DNA from 3 places in the Salinivibrio sp. PR5 genome. Region 2 is predicted to be linked to each of the others. Evidence: predicted binding sites of a transcription regulator. Region 2 holds the regulator's gene; each other region holds the start of a gene.
The links. The regulator PurR, encoded in region 2, represses purine synthesis genes. The targets are predictions, from matches to a motif close to TNANGNAAACGTTTNCNTNA.
Positions count from the first base shown of each region.

Region 1: BZG82_RS04635 (NupC/NupG family nucleoside CNT transporter) is a predicted target of PurR. The motif match lies at 3,738-3,757, and genes of this name have one in related genera.
Region 3: guaB (IMP dehydrogenase) is a predicted target of PurR. The motif match lies at 2,627-2,646, and genes of this name have one in related genera.

Region 1 covers NZ_MUFK01000007.1:23,701-31,344, reverse strand. Annotated here, with positions in the region: gene choV (choline ABC transporter ATP-binding protein) at 1-293, shown strand, start outside; gene BZG82_RS04650 (fasciclin domain-containing protein) at 421-915, opposite strand; gene BZG82_RS04645 (hypothetical protein) at 1,286-1,591, shown strand; gene yjjG (pyrimidine 5'-nucleotidase) at 1,659-2,342, opposite strand; gene BZG82_RS04635 (NupC/NupG family nucleoside CNT transporter) at 2,486-3,709, opposite strand; gene BZG82_RS04630 (BCCT family transporter) at 4,351-5,967, shown strand; gene BZG82_RS04625 (DUF294 nucleotidyltransferase-like domain-containing protein) at 6,145-7,644, shown strand, end outside.
Region 2 covers NZ_MUFK01000029.1:8,741-16,384, forward strand. Annotated here, with positions in the region: gene BZG82_RS11015 (ABC transporter substrate-binding protein) at 1-285, opposite strand, end outside; gene lpdA (dihydrolipoyl dehydrogenase) at 298-2,433, opposite strand; gene BZG82_RS11025 (TfoX/Sxy family DNA transformation protein) at 2,718-3,311, opposite strand; cyclic di-GMP riboswitch class I at 3,419-3,521, opposite strand; gene purR (HTH-type transcriptional repressor PurR) at 3,702-4,706, opposite strand; gene BZG82_RS11035 (heme ABC transporter ATP-binding protein) at 4,967-5,743, opposite strand; gene BZG82_RS11040 (FecCD family ABC transporter permease) at 5,740-6,777, opposite strand; gene BZG82_RS11045 (heme/hemin ABC transporter substrate-binding protein) at 6,777-7,619, opposite strand.
Region 3 covers NZ_MUFK01000016.1:50,596-58,239, reverse strand. Annotated here, with positions in the region: gene guaA (glutamine-hydrolyzing GMP synthase) at 1-1,006, opposite strand, end outside; gene guaB (IMP dehydrogenase) at 1,102-2,565, opposite strand; gene xseA (exodeoxyribonuclease VII large subunit) at 2,813-4,177, shown strand; gene der (ribosome biogenesis GTPase Der) at 4,580-6,073, opposite strand; gene bamB (outer membrane protein assembly factor BamB) at 6,165-7,322, opposite strand; gene BZG82_RS08050 (YfgM family protein) at 7,332-7,644, opposite strand, start outside.

The DNA.
Region 1 (7,644 bases), on a different contig from region 2:
TCTGGGTGACAGTAGAGCCTCAGGGAGCATTGTCGGCCATGGCGGGCACACAGCATTTGCGTGTGGCTGAGTGGAAAAAAGACATGGAAAACTTATCACAAGTAAGCTCGGATACCATTGTAATGGCATCGCCTGATATCGAAATGCGTGATGCGATTGAAATCCGCTATCACACCAACAAACCCGTGCTACTGGTAGAAAATGGCAAATTAGTTGGCACGCTTTCCGATCACGATTTCTACCATGCCTTGCTCGGCAAGTATCAGCAGTCGTGCGATAGCCAAGCGGCTTGACTCACGTCAGCGAATAAATCCTAACCAACGACAAAGCCTGCTCATGGAGCAGGCTTTTTTGTCACTGACGACTGACCGCACAGGTCAAATCACTATCTGTACAATCGTAGGCTCAGTAGCGTGGTTGCTAAGGCATGATCACGGTATCAATCACATGAATGACACCGTTTGACGTCATAATATCGGCTTTGGTCACGGTCGCGTTATCGACTTTAACTTTGCCATAAGAGGTCTTAATCATAATGTCACTGCCTTGTACCGTGGTGGCGGACGACATACCCATCACTTGTTCCGCGGTTACCTTACCCGGCACGACGTGATAGGTGAGGATATCGACAAGCTTATCCTTGTTTTCGGGCTTGAGAAGCATGTCGACCGTCCCCTCTGGCAGTTTAGCGAATGCTGCGTTGGTGGGCGCAAAGACGGTAAATGGCCCTTCTCCTTTGAGGGTATCCACTAACCCTGCAGCTTTGACTGCGGCCACAAGGGTAGAAAAGTCATCATTTTTTGCGGCTGTGTCCACAATATCGTGGCCGCCTTTGTGGTGCGCAGCCATCGCGCTTCCCATTCCTAGAATCAAGGCGGCAGTCACCGCAAATTTCGTGAAGGTACGTTTTAACATGTTGCTCTCCTTTTCATCGATTGATCATTCCTCACCAAACCATCATCAGCAATGACAGTGAGTGACTGCTCAGGAATGTCGTGGCTCTTGGCAAAACGGGTGAAAGGAGAAAGAAGATCACTTTTGGAGGTAAGGATAGGCACATATCTGTGATCTTCTACGCTTGATTGATCGTGAAATCACGTGCAATTTTTCGAACAAGTCATTCGCATAACTGTGATTGTGAGCACACTTTTATCGGCGTACATTCTCTCTCGTCCCGCGACGAAAGGTCGCAAAGAAAACCTTCAAATAGAGACATTGTGGTGACAATTGGTCACCGAGATTGGCGTTTAATAACAATCAATCGACAACGAGAGAGGAAACAACCATGAAAAAATTAGCAGCTATTTTTGCACTTACACTTGCATCAACCTCAGTAATGGCAAGCGGTCTTAACCTTGACGTACAACCTGCAGAAGGCGGTGCTTGGGTATCAGTGACTGAACAAGGTAAAGCCGTTAAAGGCGCGAAAGTAACCAGCTCAAAAAGCATGGACAGCAAAGTGACTGACGAATCAGGTCGTGTATTCATTTACAGCCAAGACCAAAACAGTGGTTCAGTGACTTATGTTGCAAATACCGACCAAGGCCAACAAGCAGAAAAAGCCGCTTTTGTTGCCGGTGACCGCAGCTAATTTGCCCTACTAGGCAAAGACATCGTTGGAAAGCAAAAAAGAGAGCATTGGCTCTCTTTTTTTATGGTTAGGCGTTGTCAGGTATGAGCCACGCTTGGAGCGCATGCAGTGAGTCCACTTGGTGGGTGGGCGTCACGCCTTCTGGCAGGGGCTTTTTGTCGCGATTCAACCAGCATGTGTCTATGCCTGCGCGCATGCCACCGAGCACATCGGCCATTGGATTATCGCCGACCATGAGGATTTGAGACTTAGGTGGATGGCCCATCTTTGCAAATGCATGCTCGAAGATGCGAGGATCAGGTTTGGCAAAACCGACTTGCTCGGATACCACGAGAGTAGAAATGGCTGGCTTGAACCCTGTTTTTTCTAAACGGACATCCTGTAACGCGGTAAAGCCATTGGTGATAATACCAATGTGTGCGTGTGGACGAATCGCGTTTAGCAATGCTTCTGCGCCTGGGAGTGGCTCACAGATTTCGGCCATCGCATCCAAAAAGTGCTGATTTAGCGTTGTCGGTGCCACTTTAAGCCGCTTTCCCCAGTGGGTAAAGCGTTTGGTTTGCAGCGTGTGTGCGTCTATCTCGCCATTTTGGTATTGCACCCACAAAGGTTTGTTTAGTTCTGAATATTCGGCAAAGGCGTGTTGGTCGAAATCGACATCATAGTGTGAAAACATGCGTTGCAGTCCTGCAAACGCATCAAAGTGAAACAGTGTTTCATCTGCATCAAAAAGAACCCAAGGATACCGCATGGTGACTACATCTCTTTACGTTAAGTAAATGAAGTGTAACAGATGAAGCCCGTTCTCTTCGAGGCTTTTTTGTGCACTCACCGTCCTTGGTGAGAAACACTGAACCGTCAGAATGATGGTAAAACGATCTAGCGTGATTGAGGTTACAAAGTCAGATACAGCCCTGCTAATGTTGCGCTCATCAGATTTGCTAAGGTGGCGGCAAGAATGGCACGCATTCCTAATTTGGCGATATCACCTCGGCGCTCTGGAACAATACCGCCCAGTCCGCCCATCAACATCGCGATCGAAGTGAGGTTGGCAAAGCCGCACAGAGCAAAGGTAACAATGGCTTGGCTATGGGGAGAAAGTGCACCTTTTAGATTCATAAAATCAGCAAACGCCACAAATTCATTCACCGCAATTTTCTTACCAATTAAGGTACCAGCAGTCATTGCTTCCCCCCACGGAATGCCGATGAGCCAAGCGACTGGTGCAAACACATAGCCGAATATCCATTCCAGACTCAACTGAGGCATATTGATCATAGGACCAAGTTTGCCCAACCCGCCGTTAATCAGCGCAATCATGCTGATCACGGCCAGTAAGCTAGCCCCGACTGCCATCGCAATTTGTAATCCACTCAAAGCACCTTGTGTGCCTGCATCGATCAAGTTGACAGGCTTATCGTGGTTATCTTGCTCGGCTTGCGCTTGGGTATGGCTGATAGGCGCTTCGGTCTGCGGGACCATAATTTTTGCCATCATTAGACCGGCTGGTGCGGACATAAAGGCGGCAGCGATCAGGTATTTCATTTCAACACCGAGGCCTGCGTATCCAACCATGGTGCCTCCCGCGACGGAGGCTAACCCGCCGACCATGACTGCAAATAATTCTGAGCGCGTCATTGAGGCGAGAAAAGGGCGCACGACAAGAGGGGCTTCTACCGATCCGACAAAGATATTGGCAGTGGCTGACATCGATTCAGTGCGCGAGGTGCCGAGTACGCGTCTTAGTACGCCACCGATCAGGCGAATAATCCAAGCCATGACCCCTAAATGGTAAAGCACCGCGATCAGAGCGGAGAAAAAGACGATAGTTGGTAAAACGTTGAAGGCAAAAATAAAGCCAAGTTTAAATTTCGCGAGATCACCAAACAGAAACTCAGCACCAATATCGCCAAAGCTAATAATTGCGGACACGGCTTCTGATGCGTTAGCCAGAATACGCTGACCAAGCGGGACGGAGATAATAAACCCGGCAAAGACGATTTGAATAATGAAAGCGCCACCGACGGTACGCCAGTTGATCGCACGACGATTTTCTGAAAATCCAATCGCGATTAGAAAGAGGACGCTAATCCCCAAAAGGCCGATGCCAAATTGCATGATGCTTGCTCCGCAAACGTTAAACTGGGATGGAAAACGATTGCGGCGGTATTGTACTTATTTTTCCAAGTGTGACAAGTGTCACTAATAAATCATATTGTTGCATTATTTTGCATTTTTGTGGCCTGGAGGTTATGTGCTCGTAGGCGAGTCGTGCGAGCTCAGAGCGGCTTCACGATAGGTACTTGAACAGACGCATGCTATTCACGATGTCTTTGTGATCCATCAAAAGTTTTGCTGGTGAACATAGGTATTTTTTGTGAGCACTATCAATGAATTCTTTTTATGATACGGCGTATTTCCGCTAAACCTAGAAGAGGAATGTGTATGACACGATCCTTTATAGCTCTGAAATAAAGAGTTCAAATGAGTTCTAGGCCCCGTCTAGTCTGGGATTGAGTGGATATATTGATTAATAGCTGGTTATAAAATCGACATTTGGTTAGTGCCCTAATTAAATCGTTACGCATTTATGTTAGGGTAGTGAGCTGTGTGGATGTTGCGGTTCTTGCTGCTGGTCAACTTTTTTATCCGCGTTTTGCGATGAAAAGGCCAATTGAGCGCACAGGCCACCGACACTCACAGGCTTCCGAACAAACGGACTAAGGAGTTAACTCGTGAGCGATAAAAGCCATGAAGATATGATGAAACCGGACGGGAAAGTTAACCCGATCGATACTGACTACCAGGTCGGTCAGGATAACGTGGCCGTTAAACTTGGCCCGTTTGGTTTTGATATTCACAACCGAGTATTTATGGTCTCGGGGCTGGCCATTATGGCCTTTGTATTTGTCACTTTGGCGTTTCAAAACCAAATCGGCCCTGTTTTTGGTGATCTTCGGGGTTGGTTGACCTCGAACCTAGACTGGTTCTTCCTTTCTGCAGGTAATATTTTTGTTATCGCCTGTCTAGTGCTGATTGTGTCACCTTTGGGTCGCGTTCGTCTCGGCGGGACAGAAGCTAAGCCGGATTATAGCTATGCGGGTTGGTTTGCGATGTTGTTTGCCGCCGGTATGGGTATTGGTTTGATGTTCTACGGTGTTTCAGAGCCGTTAACACACTTTCAAACCTCATTGGGCGGTACCGCTGTTGATGCAAACGGTATTCGTACCGACTGGGCACCGTTAGGTGCTGCAGCCGGAGATGCTGAAGCGGCTCGACGCCTAGGTATGTCTGCAACGATTTTCCACTGGGGTCTTCACCCTTGGGCTATCTACGCTGTCTTGGCGCTAGGTCTGGCTCTGTTTGCCTACAACAAAGGCTTGCCTTTGACCATGCGTTCTGTCTTTTACCCGCTCTTTGGCGAGCGTGTATGGGGCTGGACCGGCCACGTGATCGATATTCTTGCGATCATCGCGACCCTCTTCGGCCTTGCAACGTCACTGGGTCTCGGTGCATCACAGGCGTCTGCTGGTCTTCACTATCTGTTTGATACCCCACTGGGTAACACCACTGAGGTGCTGCTTGTCATGGGTATCACCGCGATGGCCATCCTGTCTGTGGTTGCCGGGGTAGATAAAGGGGTGAAACGCCTTTCCGAAGTGAACATGCTGCTTGCGCTGCTACTGCTTATCTTTGTGATTGCAGTGGGTCCAACGCTAGCCATTTTGACCGGTTTCTTTGGTAACCTCGCCGCGTACCTTGAAAACTTGCCTGCGCTGTCTATGCCGTTTGCACGTGAAGATGCCAACTTTACGCAGGGCTGGACTTCGTTCTATTGGGCATGGTGGATTTCATGGTCCCCATTTGTAGGTATGTTTATTGCGCGTGTATCTCGTGGCCGCACAGTGCGTGAGTTCATCACCTGCGTATTGCTGATCCCATCTGCTGCTTGTGTGTTATGGATGACCGCATTCGGTGGTACCGCGATTGGTCAATTTGTAAACGAAGGTTACACCGCAGTTGTTGATGCAGAGCTGTCACTGAAACTGTTTGCGATGTTGGATGATTTGCCGTTGGCATCGATTACCTCATTCATCGGTATCATTCTGGTTATCGTGTTCTTTGTGACCTCGTCTGACTCGGGCTCATTGGTTATCGATACCATTTCTGCAGGCGGTAAAGTGAACGTGCCAGTGCCACAACGTGTTTTCTGGGCGTCGTTCGAGGGTCTAGTTGCGGTGGCGCTTATCCTTGGTGGTGGCTTGGTTGCCCTACAAGCGATGGCGGTTTCAACCGGCTTCCCGTTCACGATTGTACTCTTGGTGGCGACAGCTTCCTTGTTTAAAGGGTTGGCATCAGAGCCGCGCGCTAAGTAACTGTACGTGCTAAGTAACTAACAGTTAGCTATGATGAAAAAGGCAGGCCCTCGGGACTGCCTTTTTTATTACCAACAACTTTGATATGTGATGGGTGAGACAACGCTTTAAGGTTTCATCTATTGTAAATAGTCAACCGCATACCCTTGCACTTTCTCGCAACGCTAGGTGAGCATCATGGAAGCTGAACAAGTTGAAATTGCGACATTTCTTTCCCAATACGCCCCTTTTGAATCGATTCCCGAAGAGGTGGTTGCTGAGGTCGCGCAAAGCATCGAAATTAGTTATCACCGAGCGGGCACGACGATTTTTGCCTACGGCGATGAGATTCATGATTTAGCCATGATCCGTAGCGGTGCTGTCGAGCTGTATCGTCGTAATGGCACCTTGTACAACCGTATCGCCGAGGGGGATATTTTCGGTCAGATGGGGCTTTTGATGAACAACCGAGTGCGTATGCCCGCCAAGGCGATCGAAGACACCTTGGTATACTTCATCCCTGAGGCGACATTTAACCGCTTGTTTGATGAATTTGAACACTTTGCCGATTTTGTCGAGGTCGAAGACCGGACGCGATTACGTCAGGCGGTATCGAGCCATAATGAAGCCAATGATCTGACGACGTCCAAGGTTAAGAAGCTGATTATTCGCGACCCCGTGATGATCGATAGTACCGACTCGGTACAATATGCAGCCCAAGTTATGTCGCAAGAAGCGGTCTCGTCAATTTTGGTGATGGGCGATGAGCCCGATCCAGAAACTGGCCTGAATCCAGTGCTGGGGATCATTACTGATCGTGACTTACGTAATCGCGTGTTAGCAGAAGGCTTGCCTTATGAGACGCCGGTACAAGAAATCATGTCGCCCCAGCTGATCACCCTCGATCATAATGCCTACATCTTTGAAGCCATGCTCACCATGCTGCGCTCAAACCTCCACCACGTACCGGTACTGCAACATGGCAAACCACTGGGTGTGGTCGCACTATCGGATATTGCACGTTACGAATCGCAAAACAGCTTGTTCCTCGTCGCCAGTATTTTCCGCCAACAATCGGTGGACGATTTAGTGGTGTTAGCCAAACAAGTCAAAGATTGCTTTGTACGCATGGTCAATGAGGACGCGAACTCACACATGATTGGGTCTGCGATGTCCGTGATTGGTCGCAGTTTTAAGCAGCGCCTGTTGGAGTTGGCAGAAGAAGAGCTGGGTGAGCCGCCTATTCCGTATTGCTTTTTGGCGATGGGGTCGATGGCACGCGATGAGCAGCTGATTGTGACCGATCAAGACAATGCCATTATCTTGGACGATAGTTTTAACCACGACGAGCATAACGCGTACTTTGAGGCACTATCGAAGCGCGTGTCTGATGGACTTGATGCCTGCGGGTATACCTATTGTACCGGTAACATCATGGCGACCAACCCTGAGTGGCGCAAAACGCTGAAAGAGTGGGAACAATGCTTCGCCGATTGGATTGATAATCCGAGCCCACGCTCGTTACTCGACAGCAATATTTTCTTTGATTTAGATGGTGTCTATGGTCGAACTAACTGGGCTGAGCAACTCAAAGCCTTCATTGGTCGCCGTGCGCGTCGCAATAATCGCTTTTTAGCCTCAATGGCGCGCAATGCCTTAAATCGCACCCCGCCCTTGGGCTTTTTCAAAGATTTCGTG
Region 2 (7,644 bases):
ACCGGCGGTCTTTTCGGCAAGCAGGCGATTGACGGTTTCAGCGATATCCGCCACTTTGACATGTTTCAGGGTGACACCGTAATCGCGTTGTAACTCGCGGCTTGCCCAGCGCAGGTAAGCATTGATCTCTTGATTGCCGCCCCATGCGTTAAAGTAAACAGTTTGACCTTTGGCTTGTTGCTCAATACTTTCCCAACTGTTGTTTTCCGCGCTTGCAGAGGCAGTAAAACTGGCAGTACTCGCAATTGCCAATGTTAACGCCGCTATCCAGTGTTTCATTGTCATCTTCCTTTTCAATTAGTGACGCATCCAACGATGATATTTTTCGACCCAGTTAAGCAGCTTCTCGGGTGCATGGGCTTGTTTCCACATTCCAGCGGTATACTTCACCGCTTCACTCATGGTTGGATACGGATGGACGGTGCCCAAAATTTTATTCAGTCCTAACCCGTGCCGCATGGCGAGAGTAAATTCTGCGAGCAAGTCGCCTGCATGCTCGCCAACAATAGTCACCCCCAGAATGGTATCTTTTCCTTTCGGTGTCAGTACCTTAATAAAACCGTGGTCATTTCCATCAGCGATCGCGCGATCCAGATCATCAATGCCGTAATAGGTCACTTCCACCTCTTGCTGATTGGCTTTGGCTTCTTTTTCATTGATGCCCACACGCGCGACTTCTGGCGATGTATAGGTCGCGGAAGGCATTACTGAATAGTCAGCACGAAAGCGTTTAAATTGCCCGAATAGTGCATTCACGGCGGCATACCACGCTTGGTGGGCACTGGCGTGGGTGAGCTGAAACGGCCCCGCTACATCACCTACCGCATAGATATTCGGATAGACGGTTTGCAGATACTCGTTGATTTGAATAGTGCCACGCTCGGTCACTAGAATATCGAGCTTTTCGAGACCAAATCCTTTGGTGTTGGCACTGCGCCCTAACGCGACTAGCACCGCATCAAATGAGACAGACTTCTCACCGTCAGGGCCATCGAGTAACGCGATTTGCTCATTATCACTGTGTTCAAATGCTTTGACTTTGTGCTGTGTTAAAACCGTGACACCGTCACGCTCTAACGCCTGCTCAACCAACTGGGCGGCATCTTTGTCTTCACGGCTAAGAAGTTGGTCAGCCATTTCCGCGAGCGTCACTTGGCTGCCTAAGCATGAAAAGCTTTGCGCCAATTCCGCGCCAATGGGGCCACCGCCTAAAACCAACAACCGTGGTGGCAGCTCATCCAGAGACCAAATCGTATCCGAGGTGTAATGCGTGACCTCAGCCAAACCGGGAATCGGGGGCAGCATGGGGCGTGCGCCTGTGGCAATCACGATGTTGCGAGTGGTCAGTCGCTCGCCGTTCACCTCAACTTCCCATGGCGAAACGATGTGCGCTTCACCTTGCACACACTCCACGCCGAGTTTGGTGTAACGCTCGACCGAATCGTGAGGCTCAATGTGGGTTATAACCTGTTTAACCCGTGCCATCACGGCCGAAAAATCAACAGCTGGCGTTTGGGTATGAATGCCAAACGTTTTGGCCTTGCCAATTTCTCGCATGGTTTTTGCCGCGCGTATTAGCGCTTTTGAGGGAACACATCCGGTGTTTAGGCAGTCACCTCCCATCGAACCTTTTTCAACCAGCGTGACTTTTGCTTTTACCACTGCAGCGATATAACTCGATACCAAGCCGCCTGCACCGGCACCGATCACCACCATATTGCGGTCAAACTGTTGGGGTTTGTTCCAACCTTGATAGCGTTTACGACGCGTGATCCAAGCCATGACCCACTTTGCCAGTAGTGGGAAGACACCCAGTAAGGCGAGAGAGCCAAGCACCGACGGAGACACCACATCGCCGAGTGCGTCGATTTGGGCCAGTTGGGTCCCTGCATTCACGTATACCGCGGTGCCTGGCAGCATCCCTAACTGGCTAACCCAATAGAAGGTGCGGGTTTTGAACGAGGTTAGTCCCATCACCAAGTTAATCAGGAAAAACGGGAAAATCGGGATCAGGCGGAGGGTCAATAGATACAAGCGACCGTCTTTCTCTATGCCGCGATTAATGGTATCGAGCTTATTGCCAAATTTGGCTTGGACCCAGTCGCGTAAGATAAAGCGACTCACCAAGAAGGCGAGGGTGGCGCCAATTGAGCTGGCAAAGGAGACCAACACCAATGCCCACCAAAAGCCAAAGAGTGCTGCGCCCAATAAACTCGCTACTGCCGCACCCGGTAAGGACAGGGCGGTCATCACCACATAGCCGACAAAAAACACCAGGCTTGCGATGGTCGCGTTTTCGATAATGTAATCATTCAATGCCACTTGTTGTGCTTTGGCGTTTTCAAGCGTGAGCCACTGGCTGAGATCTAAACTGAACCAAAGTGTTACAAGCGCCACCACCACTAAACCAAGCAATATCTTTTTTACTGGCATACTGTGTCTCGTCCGATAGTAAATGGGTCCCAGTTATTACTTTAGGTACTGTAGCTGAATTAACTGGCTGATTTGTCGGTTACATTGAGGAACTGTGTCCTTAATCGTACCTTTAACCAGACCCGACCGATCGCAAGAAACTTTCGCTATTAGTCAGAAATTAGTTTGAATGATGATTTATTGAGCGTTTAGTGCGTTCAGAAAAAGCGACACCGCCATAAAGGCGGTGTTGGACGCGAACATTGCTCACAAAAAAGGTAGAGAGGTATGGGGGTTGTGAGGAATTAATTTTCTAAATGTTGTAATAATTCTTGGCGACGTTGAGGGGGAACCACAGACCAATGCTTGCCAGTAATCGCACCTTCTAGTGACCACAGTAACTCCAAGCTTAGCTCTTTTTCATGCGCAGAAAGAAGGGCTTTGTAGGCATTGACGGCACCTTGCTGCTGTAAACGTTCAGGTGTGTCAATACCGGCTTTTTTCAGCATACGCTCGGTCGCAAGCCGTAAATTAGGCAAGTCTTTTAAACGAGATGGCGTGGCTTGTTTTTTCAAAGTACGATCGCGTGTCGCGACATCCAGCGCTTCTTTGGCTTCAGTGAGCAGTTTATCTTGGTCATCCCACCAGTATTCAGGAATCGCAAAATATTTCGTCACAACGGGAAAGCCCCGCTTTTTATACACGTAGGGTGATAAGCCTTGTTTTTTTAATAGTGCTTCGTTTTCTTTTCCAGCACGTAAATGGAGAGTGTTGTTAACGACAAGTGCGAACATGGTGTCTTCACAAAAGATACCAAACCCACCAAACATTGAACGGGACTTTATACTGCCAAATTTGGCAAATAACTTCATTGCGTTCTTTAAAGCTGGTTTATCCATTTGATTAAAATCTCGATGAATTACTAATGCCTAAAAAAGACGTCATAATGTAACAAGGCAAGATCGCAGAATTGTCAACGAGCCATCAAATTTGTCAGCTTTGATATGTTGGCAACCCCGCTACCGTTGATATTTTGACATCATGTCAAATTACCGTTAGGCCGGAGGCTTTGCGTCCCATGCTTTCGCCATGGTTTGCCTTGTTCAATCGCTATTAAGCATATAATAATTAGACACCGATGTCGTCCTCTCCCATTACGCAAAGTGTGATCTTGGTTCAGGGTGGGTGTAATTGATGAGCTAGAGTAAAAGCACTACTAGACGAGTGGTCGCGTAAAAAAGCACCGCCAAGGCATTGACGGTGCTCTTCATAAAAATTTCATTAAAACATTAAGATAGTGTTTTAACTGACTGTCGACTCACTAGTGCAGGTTGCATTTCGAACACTTGCTGTTGAGTCTCGTTGTTGGCAATTCGCGCGAGCAAGAGCTTGACGGCCGTTTTGCCTAGACGGCGTTTGGGCTGGTGAATAGTTGTCAATGGTGGCGAGAAATACTCGGTGAGATCAATATTATCGTAACCAATCACCGATATATCATCTGGCACTTTCAAGCCGTGCTCGTTAAATGTACTAATGGCCGCTAATGCCATAATGTCATTAAAACAAAACACAGCGGTCGGGCGGTCTGACATTGTCGCTAATTGCTTCGCGGCAATTTGCGCTTGATCGGCTTCAAAATCTGCCTCAATCAACCAATTTTCATTTACTGGAATGTTGGCTTCTTTCAACGCGCGGAAATAACCGTTTAAACGATGCTTACAGGTATTTTTATCCATTTGGCCAGAAATGCAGCCAATCCTAGTATGACCATTATCAATAAAGTGTTTGGTAGCAAGGTAACCGCCCAATTCAGCGTTATCTTCTATACGGTCTGTATCGATATGATGACTGCCCCAATCCATCACGACCATAGGCAGATCGCGTTTTTTTTCTAATAACAGCATCAAATCTTCGTTGAGGTCAGAGCACACCACAATGAGTCCGTCGACGCGTTTTTCAGACAACATACGCAGGTAGTCGCGTTGCTTTTCAAGGTTACCCTCGGTATTGCAGAGAATCAGCGTGTAGCCTTGCTTATAGCAATAGTCTTCCACACCGTGAACCAGTTCGGCGAAAAAGGGGTTGGTGGATTTAGTCACCAACATACCCAGTGTACGTGTTGTATTACACTTCAAGCTTCGCGCCACAGCACTTGGGGCGTAGTTCAATTCTTCAACCGCTTGCCATACTTTCTCAGTCGTCTTCTCCGCGACAAAGCGGGTTTTGTTTATCACGTGCGACACCGTCGTGGTCGATACACCGGCGAGACGCGCGACATCTTTAATCGTTGCCATCTTGATTCTTCTTTGTAGTAATGCGTAGGGATCGTTACTCGCGACCTTACAGAAAAACGCCGCTGTTTCTCAGCGGCGATGTCTTTCACAATCCCGGCACATCAGACGGTTGCGAAGGTAACGAATCCGATTTCATCCATTCTCATAGCTAATCGGTTGCGCTCTCAGTTTACTTAGGTTGGCGCACACTCGCAATTGGTCTGATCAGCGAAAACGGACCAACAGGCGGTTTTGTGAGCCAGCTATGATGTATTTGTCAATTAAGACACGATCAGTGGGCAGTTATGCTCTGGGTGCGTCAATACGGTCAGAGGGTATTGGTAGATATCTGCCACTCTATCACTACTAAAACACTGCCACGGATCGCCGGATAGGACGATTCGACCTGCTTTCAGAAAATGCAGTTGATCGGCGTATTGCGCCGCCAAATTCAGGTCGTGCAACACTACGAGTACTGTCATTCCTTGGTCAGCGAGTGCTCGACAGCGCTTTAGGGTGTAATGTTGATGGGTAATATCTAAGGCCGAAGTGGGTTCATCCAGCATCAGAATCGCTTGATCCGGTGCGGTTTGTGCCAGCTGTAATGACACGCGCGCCATGTGTACGCGTTGTTTTTCACCGCCAGACAAAATCGGATACGGTCGATGAGCAAGATGGCTAATATCCCATGCCGTTAGTTGCTCGTTGGCAAGGGCCGCGATCTTTTCTCGGTTTGCCTTTAGTGGTGTCGCCCCCATCTCGACCACTTCTTGTGCGGAGAATGCAAACGTGAGCCCGCTATGTTGGGGAAGGAAGGCAACTCGTCGGGCAAATTCTTCGCCTTGCCACTGGCTTTTTGGCTGTTGCCAAAACTGCACACTGCCATGTTGATGTTTGTCGCTAATCAATTGCTTTAACAGTGTACTTTTCCCCGCACCATTCGGCCCGAGTAAAACGTGTAACTGGCCGGCAGTAAAGGCGAGATCAATCTCGCTTAGCAGTTGACGGCCGTTAAGCGCATAGCTGAGCTTGGAGATTTGAAGGGCAGAATCTGTCATTCGTGAACCACTGCTTTTCGTTGTTGAATAAGAAGCCATAGAAAGAAAGGAGCCCCCATTAGGGCGGTAATAATGCCAACCGGCAATTCGGCGGGTGCGACAATGACACGGGCAACAATGTCGGCCAAGGTCAGTAACAGGGCACCAAGAATGGCTGATAAGGGCACCAGTGTGCGATGATCCGGGCCGGCAATTAAACGTCCAATGTGTGGGATCACTAGACCCACAAAGCCGATAAGACCGGCAGCACTTACCGCAATGCCCATTCCCGCCGCGGTCACAACAATGAGTAGGCGTTTTAAATGGTGTACATCAATGCCCAAATACGCCGCTTCGTTTTCACCGAGCAAAAGGGCATTTAAGTGGCGTGCGCGCTGGTAGGCAAATACCGTGAGTAAGCATGCAGCGATGCCAGTGAGAACAATCTGTCCCCAAGTCGCACCGGTCAGTGACCCCATCGACCAAAGGGCGATGTCTCGTAACGTTTGATTATCCGCAACATAGTTAATCAAGCCTAATGCAGCGCCGGACAAAGCACTGATCGCAATGCCCGCTAGCAACATGATGGTTACCGAACTGCCCATGGCCGTTGTGCCAACTCTGTATACAAATAGGGTCGCCAGTAGTGCACCGATAAACGCAAAGGCAGGCACCGAAAACACAAAGCTGGCCTCGATACTGCCCCAAGAGAGCAATAGCAAGCCCAGTGCGCCTCCTAATGATGCGCCGCCAGAGACACCGATAATACCCGGGTCAGCGAGCGGGTTGCGGAAAAGCCCCTGCATCAAAGTGCCGCAAACGGCGAGTAATGCACCGATAAAAATACACAGCAAGGTTCGAGGTAATCGAACTTGTTGAACGATGGCGAGTACATGCGGCTCAATATTGTCATGCCAAGGGGTTAAGCTCTGTAAACTGGTCAGCCAGCCAAGTTGCCATTGTCCCACCGCAATAGATGTTATCCCTACGACGACAAGTGCGACGATGAGCGCCGGAAAAACATGCGACTGTGAGGATCGAAAAGACGCTTGCATTAGTCGTTCTCTCCAACGACAGCGCGCTGAATACGAATGGCTTCATCCAGTGATTTCAAGCTAAGCCCTCCCACTAATACACTGCCGTCAATTGGAATAATTCGCTGCTGTTGGAATGCGCGCGTGGCATTGAGTAAAGGCACGGCATCAGCGAGCCCTTCAACACCGCCTAGCTGGTCGAGAGAACGCTGCATGACCAAGATAAAGTCTGGATCAAAGCCAAGTAACGCTTCTGGCGACAGTGGTTTATAGCTACTGAGCGCCGCGGCGGCAGGGTTAGTCGCACCCATCAGCGACAACAAGGTATCCGGTGAGGTATTGGCTCCCGCGACACTGGCAGGACGTCCTTGGTGAACCAAAAGAAAGACACCTTTGAGCGAGGTTTTAGGGGCATGCGCTCTCAATGTCGCAAGCTTGGTGTCTATATCGGCCAGTAAGGCTGCGGCTTTGGACTCTGTATGAGTCAGGCTCGCGACTTTTTTAATCCGTGTTTTGAGTGTCTCGACGCTGGGTTCACTAGACAGTCGAGCCACGGTTACCCCTGACGCTTCGATTTTCTCCAAAACCGGGGTAGGGCCCATTTCATCTGAGCCTACGACTAGAGTCGGTGATAAAGACAGCACACCTTCGACGGCAAGTTGGCGGTGGTAGCCGACATTCGGCACTTCTTTGTTCGGAAGATGGCTGGTGACATCAATGCCAACTATCTGTTCTGTCGCGCCTAATTCAACCAGTAAGTCTGTTACACCAGCCCCTGCGCTGACTATGCGTGGTGATGCTGTGACTGAGAGTGAGAGTAGTGCAGAGACGAGGGCAAGCAGTCTAACCGCGGCAGTTGCCATGATGAATTCCTTTATTTATTAAACC
Region 3 (7,644 bases), on a different contig from region 2:
TGCCTTGCGCCAACCATTTGGCGTTTTTCATTTTGGTGGCTTGCTCGTCGAATACTTCAACAAACACGCGGCCAATGATTTTACGCTTAGCTTCAGGGTCAGCTTCGCCTTTCAGCGCGTCAAGGAAGCGGTCTTCGGCGTTGACATGGACAATGTTGAGGCCGAAGTGGTCACCAAACATTTCCAGTACTTGCTCGCCTTCGTTAAGGCGTAGCAGGCCGTTATCCACAAATACGCACGTGAGCTTGTCGCCAATCGCGCGGTGAACCAGCATTGCCACTACTGAGGAATCAACGCCACCAGATAGGCCAAGGATCACTTCATCATCACCGACTAGCTCGCGAATACGCTCAACCGCATCTTCGATGATAGATGCAGGAGTCCATAGGCGCTCACAACCACAGATATTCATCACAAACTGCTCTAGCATGCGTTTGCCTTGGCGAGTATGCGTGACTTCCGGGTGGAACTGTACGCCGTAGAAGCGCTTCTCTTCGTTAGCCATCGCCGCAAACGGACAGGTGTCGGTTTCAGCGATTTTGACGAAATCTTCTGGTATAGCGACCACTTTATCACCGTGGCTCATCCACACATCCAATAGCGCGGTGCCATCTTCTGCGATCGCATCTTCAATACCATCAAACAAAGCACTGTTGGCAACACGCTTAACTTGGGCATAACCAAATTCGCGGTGCTCAGAGCCGGCCACTTTACCGCCCAGTTGCTCAGCCATGGTTTGCATGCCGTAGCATACGCCAAGCACCGGCACGCCAGCATTAAAGACATACTCAGGCGCACGCGGTGAGCCAGCTTCAGCGACACTTTCAGGGCCACCGGAAAGGATGATGCCATCAGGGGCAAAATCACGAATATCTTGCTCTTCTACATCCCAGCTCCACAACTCACAATACACTCCGATTTCACGGACACGACGTGCGATCAGTTGCGTGTACTGGGAGCCAAAGTCGAGGATCAAAATACGTTGAGCATGAATGTTTTTGGTCATTATCTGGCTTTCTCAATTAAGTGGAACAAAGGGGCGTTGTCAGCCCTCTTGGACGAATAGAAAGCAGTGTGGCCCTTAAGCCACACCGCCATACATTATCCGAGGCGATAGTTAGGCGCTTCTTTGGTGATGGTCACATCGTGAGCGTGTGACTCTTTCATGCCCGCGCCAGTCACGCGAACAAATTGCGCTTTGGTACGTAAATCGTTGATGGTGGCAGAGCCAGTCAGACCCATGCATGAACGCAAACCGCCCATTTGTTGGTGGATGATTTCTTTCATCATGCCTTTGTAGTCTACGCGGCCTTCAATGCCTTCTGGGACCAATTTGTCGGCAGCATTGTCGCTTTGGAAATAACGATCAGATGAGCCTTTTGACATCGCGCCCACCGATCCCATACCACGGTACGATTTGTACGCGCGGCCTTGGTAAAGCTCAACTTCACCCGGTGATTCTTCCGTCCCTGCCAGCATGGAGCCAACCATCACACAGGATGCACCAGCGGCAATCGCTTTACACATATCGCCCGAGAAACGAATGCCACCGTCAGCAATGACCGGAATACCATATTCCTGCGCAACCGCTGCTGCATCACTGATGGCTGTGATTTGTGGTACACCAACCCCGGTTACAATACGGGTGGTACAAATCGACCCTGGGCCAATTCCCACTTTAACGGCATCAACACCAGCTTCAATTAGGGCACGAGCACCGTCTGCCGTGGCAACGTTACCCCCTACGATTTGCAGGTTTGGATACGCGGCGCGTGTATCACGAATGCGTTGCAGCACACCTTCAGAATGGCCGTGTGATGAGTCAATCAAAAGAACGTCAACACCGGCTTCCACCAAGGCGGCAACACGCTCTTCATTACCTGCGCCAGCACCGACGGCGGCACCCACGCGCAGACGGCCTTGCTCGTCTTTACAGGCGTTTGGTTTGCTTTCTGCTTTCTGGAAGTCTTTTGCGGTGATCATGCCGCTTAGGTGGTGGTCTTGATTGACGACCAAGATTTTTTCCACGCGGTGCTGCTGCATCATTTGCTGAACTTGCTCTCGATCCGCACCTTCTTGCACCGTGGCCAAGCGAGACTTCGGCGTCATCACTTCATCAACACGCTTGCTCAAATCAGACACAAAACGCACATCACGACCGGTGATAATACCGACAAGCTCTTTTTGCGCGTTAACCACTGGATAGCCGGCGAAACCGTTGCGTTCGGTGAGTGCTTTCACATCCGCAATGGTCATTTCTGGCGTCACTGTCACAGGGTTTGTGACCATGCCCGCTTCGTAAATTTTAACCAAGCGAACTTGCTCAGCTTGCTGTTCAATGGTCATGTTTTTGTGGATAAAACCAAGGCCACCTTCTTGCGCAAGTGCAATCGCCAGACGGGCTTCTGTCACCGTATCCATCGCCGCTGATAAAACAGGGATGTTCAGGCTAATAGAACGAGTCAGTTGGGTTCGCAGATCCGCAGTGTTCGGAAGAACAGTGGAATGGGCAGGGACGAGGAGTACATCGTCAAAGGTTAGCGCTTCTTTCGCGATTCTCAGCATTGCAATATCTCACACCAAAATTTGTGAAGGGGAACAAAATATTGCCGCAGCATTATACGTATAGCGCAAACGTTTGGCTACAGGTTTTTACTGAGAATTTTCATTTATTGGTGTCTTTGATTTTAGGCGCTTAATATTCAATCACTTCGAGTAAAAATGCCCGCTCACGCACGGCATACGCTTAGCAATTGGCATCCTCAAAGCAGACAGGTAGTATGCGTGCAGGTGAATGAAAAAGGTTGGCGACGTGAGCACAAACAATCGCAACATTTTGACGGTATCTCGGCTGAATGCCGAAGTTCGGCTGTGTCTTGAGCGCGATATCGGCATTGTCTGGTTAAGCGGGGAAATTTCCAATTTTACCGCCGCAGTCTCAGGGCATTGGTATTTATCGCTGAAAGATAACCAAAGCCAAGTGAAATGTGCCATGTTCCGCGGTAACAACCGTCGTGTTACCTTCAAACCCAAAAATGGCGACCAAGTGTTGGTCCGCGCCCGAGTGTCCTTGTATGAGCCACGCGGTGACTATCAATTGATCCTCGAAAGTATGCAGCCTGAAGGAGATGGGCGGTTACAACAAGAGTTTGAGCAACGTAAGCAAGCGCTTGCAGCCGAAGGGCTTTTTGCCCAAAGCGAGAAAAAGCCTTTACCTACTCAACCACGCCGTATTGGTATTATTACCTCCAAAACCGGCGCTGCCTTGCATGATATTCTGCATGTACTCAAGCGACGCGATCCTAGCCTGCCAGTGGTCATTTATCCTACGCTGGTGCAAGGGCGCGATGCCGCAGTCAGCATCGCGCAAGCCATTGGTCGTGCTAATAGCCGTGCAGAGTGTGATGTCTTGATTGTGGGTCGTGGCGGGGGATCGCTAGAAGATCTCTGGTGTTTTAATGAGGAAATCGTCGCCCGTACCATCGCTGCCAGCACAATTCCTATCGTCAGTGCGGTGGGTCATGAAGTGGATGTAACCATTGCTGATTTTGTCGCTGACATGCGCGCTCCAACCCCTTCAGCCGCTGCGGAGCTGGTTAGCCGCGATCTGAGTTATCGGCTTCAGCAATATCAGCAACGCGAGCAAGCACTCAGTCGCGCGATGGCCGATGTGCTTTATCGTCAGCAACGGCATCTCACCCAACTGTCGCACCGTTTGTCCCACCAGCATCCGCGCACGCGCTTACAACAGCAAAGCCAGCGATTAGATGAGCTACAACGGCGCATGCAACAGGCGATGATGACCAAAATTCGTCGCGCTCAGGCGCAATGTAACCAGTTGGACGGCCGATTGCAGCGTGCAACGCCAATCCACACCATTCATCGCCAGCAAGGGCATGTGAGCCAGCTTGAGCAGCGTCTTAATCACGCCATGGACGCTCACTTGCAGCACGCACAACAGCGGTTACATACTCTGATGGCAACCTTAGATGCCGTTAGCCCACTGGCCACCCTAACCCGAGGTTATTCCATCACGCGTACGGACGATGGCAAGGTGGTGACCCAGACCGATCAGCTTAGCGTGGGTCAAACACTACATACCCATCTGCGTGAGGGTGACATCACAAGTACGGTCACCGCGCTTGCACCCGCTTCTGTCTCCCCCACGCAGGATTAACCTCTGCGCAACCGACTTCTTTCTGATCTGATTGTGATCGCCTGATCGAGGGGTTAATGCCCCTTGATCAGCTTCCTACCCTAAAAAGAATATTTATCAATACACTTCCCGAAAGCATAAGTTACATGTTCTGCATTTGGATTTTAAGCGATATAAAAAACTATTTAGGTGGATATTTTGGACGTGATCCAGAATTAATGAAAAGAGAATAGCGTCAGGTTATGGTTGAATTCTCACCGCTCAAAAACCCGCCTAGCGCGGTATGACAGCGGATCGTTTCACTGACTGTAACCTGCATTTTAATGTGATTTAGATCAACTAAATTCAGTAAAAGATCATGAAAAAGATCGTAGACCGGCATAGAGGATCAAAAAAAGCCCAGCGCGATGGCTGGGCAAGTGATTACTTTTTGTTTCGGTTTTTCACCATATCCATCAAGCGCTTGCGCTGTCTGGACTGAGAAAGCGTCAGCTTCTCTTTCTTCCCTTCATACGGGTTTTCACTATTCTGGAACTGGATCTTAATCGGGGTGCCCATAATATCGAGCGTCCGGCGATAGTAGTTCATTAAATAGCGCTTGTAAGAGTCCGGAAGTTCATTAACCAAGTTACCGTGAATTACCACAATCGGCGGGTTATAACCCCCAGCGTGTGCGTATTTCAGCTTCACTCGGCGCCCTCGAATCATCGGCGGTTGGTGGTCGTCCTGCGCCATCTTCATGATACGCGTCAGCATCGACGTGCCTACACGCTTGGTCGCTGACTCATAGGCTTCTTGAATCGACTCAAACAAGTGACCCACACCCGTACCGTGCAGGGCAGATATAAAGTGAACACGCGCAAAGTCGACAAAACCCAGACGGCGGTCGAGCTCTGATTTGACACGCTCTTTCACTTCGCTATCCAATCCATCCCACTTGTTGACCGCTAGCACAATAGAGCGTCCGGCATTCAAGGCAAAACCCAGTAGGCTTAAGTCTTGGTCAGAGATGTTTTCGCGCGCATCAATCACCAGCAACACCACATTGGCGTCTTCAATCGCTTTAAGGGTTTGGATAACCGAGAACTTCTCGACTTTATCCGTCACGCGCTTACGACGTCGTACACCGGCGGTGTCAATCATCACGTATTCGCGTCCATCACGCTCCATAGGAATGTAGATAGAGTCGCGTGTGGTGCCCGGCATATCGTAAACCACCACGCGCTCCTCGCCGAGCATGCGGTTAGTTAGGGTCGATTTACCCACATTTGGACGGCCAATAATGCCGATTTTAATCGGCTGGGCTTGGAGGCGGGCGTACTCGTTTTCCGCTTCCTCTTCGGTCATGGTGGTTTCGTCTACCGGCTCGATATCATCCTCACCGGTGAGATCAACCAAACCAGCTTCTTGGTCTTCTTTGGCTTGTTCCGCGAACGGCATCAGCGCACGGTTGATCAAGGTACTTACACCGCGACCATGTGCGGCCGCAATTTGGTACATGTTGTCCATGCCTAGTTGCCAAAAGTCAGATGCGGCGGTGTCCGGATCCATCCCGTCGACCTTATTCACCACCAAGAAAGATGTTTTTTCACGGGTGCGAATATGCTGCGCAATCTCTTGGTCGGCCGGGGTTAAACCCACACGACCATCAACCATAAACAGGACAACGTCCGCTTCTTCAATGGCGGCCAAAGACTGCTCGGCCATTTTGGTTTCTACGCCTTCCTCGGTGCCATCAATACCGCCGGTATCGATCACGATGAACTCGTGTTCACCTAGCATCGCTTTACCGTATTTTCGATCCCTGGTCAGTCCCGGAAAGTCCGCTACTAGCGCATCACGCGTGCGGGTTAGACGATTAAAGAGCGTCGATTTCCCTACGTTCGGGCGCCCTACAAGGGCAATAACAGGAATCATGTAGACCTCTTCTCTTTCATTCTCTTATCAATGAACAAGGCTCCTCACTGTCAGAGCAGTCAGGAGCCCAAAATAATTATGTTGGCTAATTCTACTCGATGGTCAGTTTTCTCATTTGACCATCACGTGTGATCACAATATAGCCGTTATCCGTTTGTACTGGCGCAACAGCAATGCCATTACCTTCCAGTGACTGCTGAGCAACAAACTCGCCGGTTTGTGGATCAAGCCAGTGCAAATAACCTTGGCTGTCACCTACCATGATGTAACCGCTGCTCGCCGAAGGTGGCGTGAGAATCCGGTATTCCAGCTCAGTGTTACGCCATTTTTCCAGGCCGTTACGTGCATCCAATGCCACGACATCGTCTTTATCATCAATCAGATAAACGGTGTTGCCCGCAACCATAAAGTCTGTCGCTGTCGAAAAATCACGCTTCCACGCCGCTTGGCCAGAGCGCAAATCAATCGACACCAATTGACCATTATACCCCACCGCGTACAGGCGGTCGCCTTCAATCACCGGAGTGGCATCCACATCGACCAGACGATCAATTTCGGTCGCCCCTTTCGGCGTGGCAATCGGAATTTGCCAGAGCGAGCGACCATCTTGGATCATCGCCGCGCCCAATCGACCATTAGCCATACCCCAAAATAAACCGCCAGAGATAGTGACGGGCGCACTGTCACCACGCAAGCTGAGATTGGGTACATCGTTGGTGTTGCTCCATTGCACTTCACCCGATTCGGCATCCAACGCAACTAGCTCACCGCGGCTGGTGTTAACTACCACCAGTCCAGCTTCAACCAAAGGTTTTGACAGGATCTCACCGTTGACGTTTTGTTGCCAAACGAGTTCCCCGTTTTCGGCATCCAGTGCATAAAGCACCCCGGTTTCTGCACCGACATAGACTTTGCCGTAAGACGCACTCAAACCGCCCGAGAGCAACGCAGGTACATCGGTTTGCACTGATTGTTCCCATACCGACTGACCGGTCTGTAAATCGTACGCGCCGATAAGGCCGTTACGATCTGCGGCAAAGACTTTGTCATAAGCCACGACCGGACGCAGTGCAGAGTAATAATGACCGACGCCATCACCGACTTGTGCTTTCCATTGCAAGCTTGGGGTAAATTGGCTATTCACCGTCGGCAATGGTGCCATTTGCACCACATCTTCTTCACCGGCACAACCGGCGAGCAACGCCAAGGCAGCTGCCATCGCCGCCCCACGCCATAATCCTTTTGTCATACCGCGACCTTACTGACTGAGGTTGTTAAGCTTCATGTTGACAGTTGGGCTCTCTGCCGCTGCAAGTGACGCCGCATAGGCGCTACGTGCCGCATCTTTGTCGCCTTTAAGCAGCATGATATCACCACGGATCTCTTCCACTTTTGCGCGCCAGCTTGGTGCCGTCACGCTATCGAGCTCAGTCACTGCGGTGTCATAGTTACCTAACTCCGCCTCAATCCGCGCAAGACGTGTGGCAATTAAGCCATGAATGGCATCGTCTTTAACCCAAGCACTGGCTTGACGAAGCTGTTCGCTCGCTTGCGCAAGCTCCCCTTGTTCA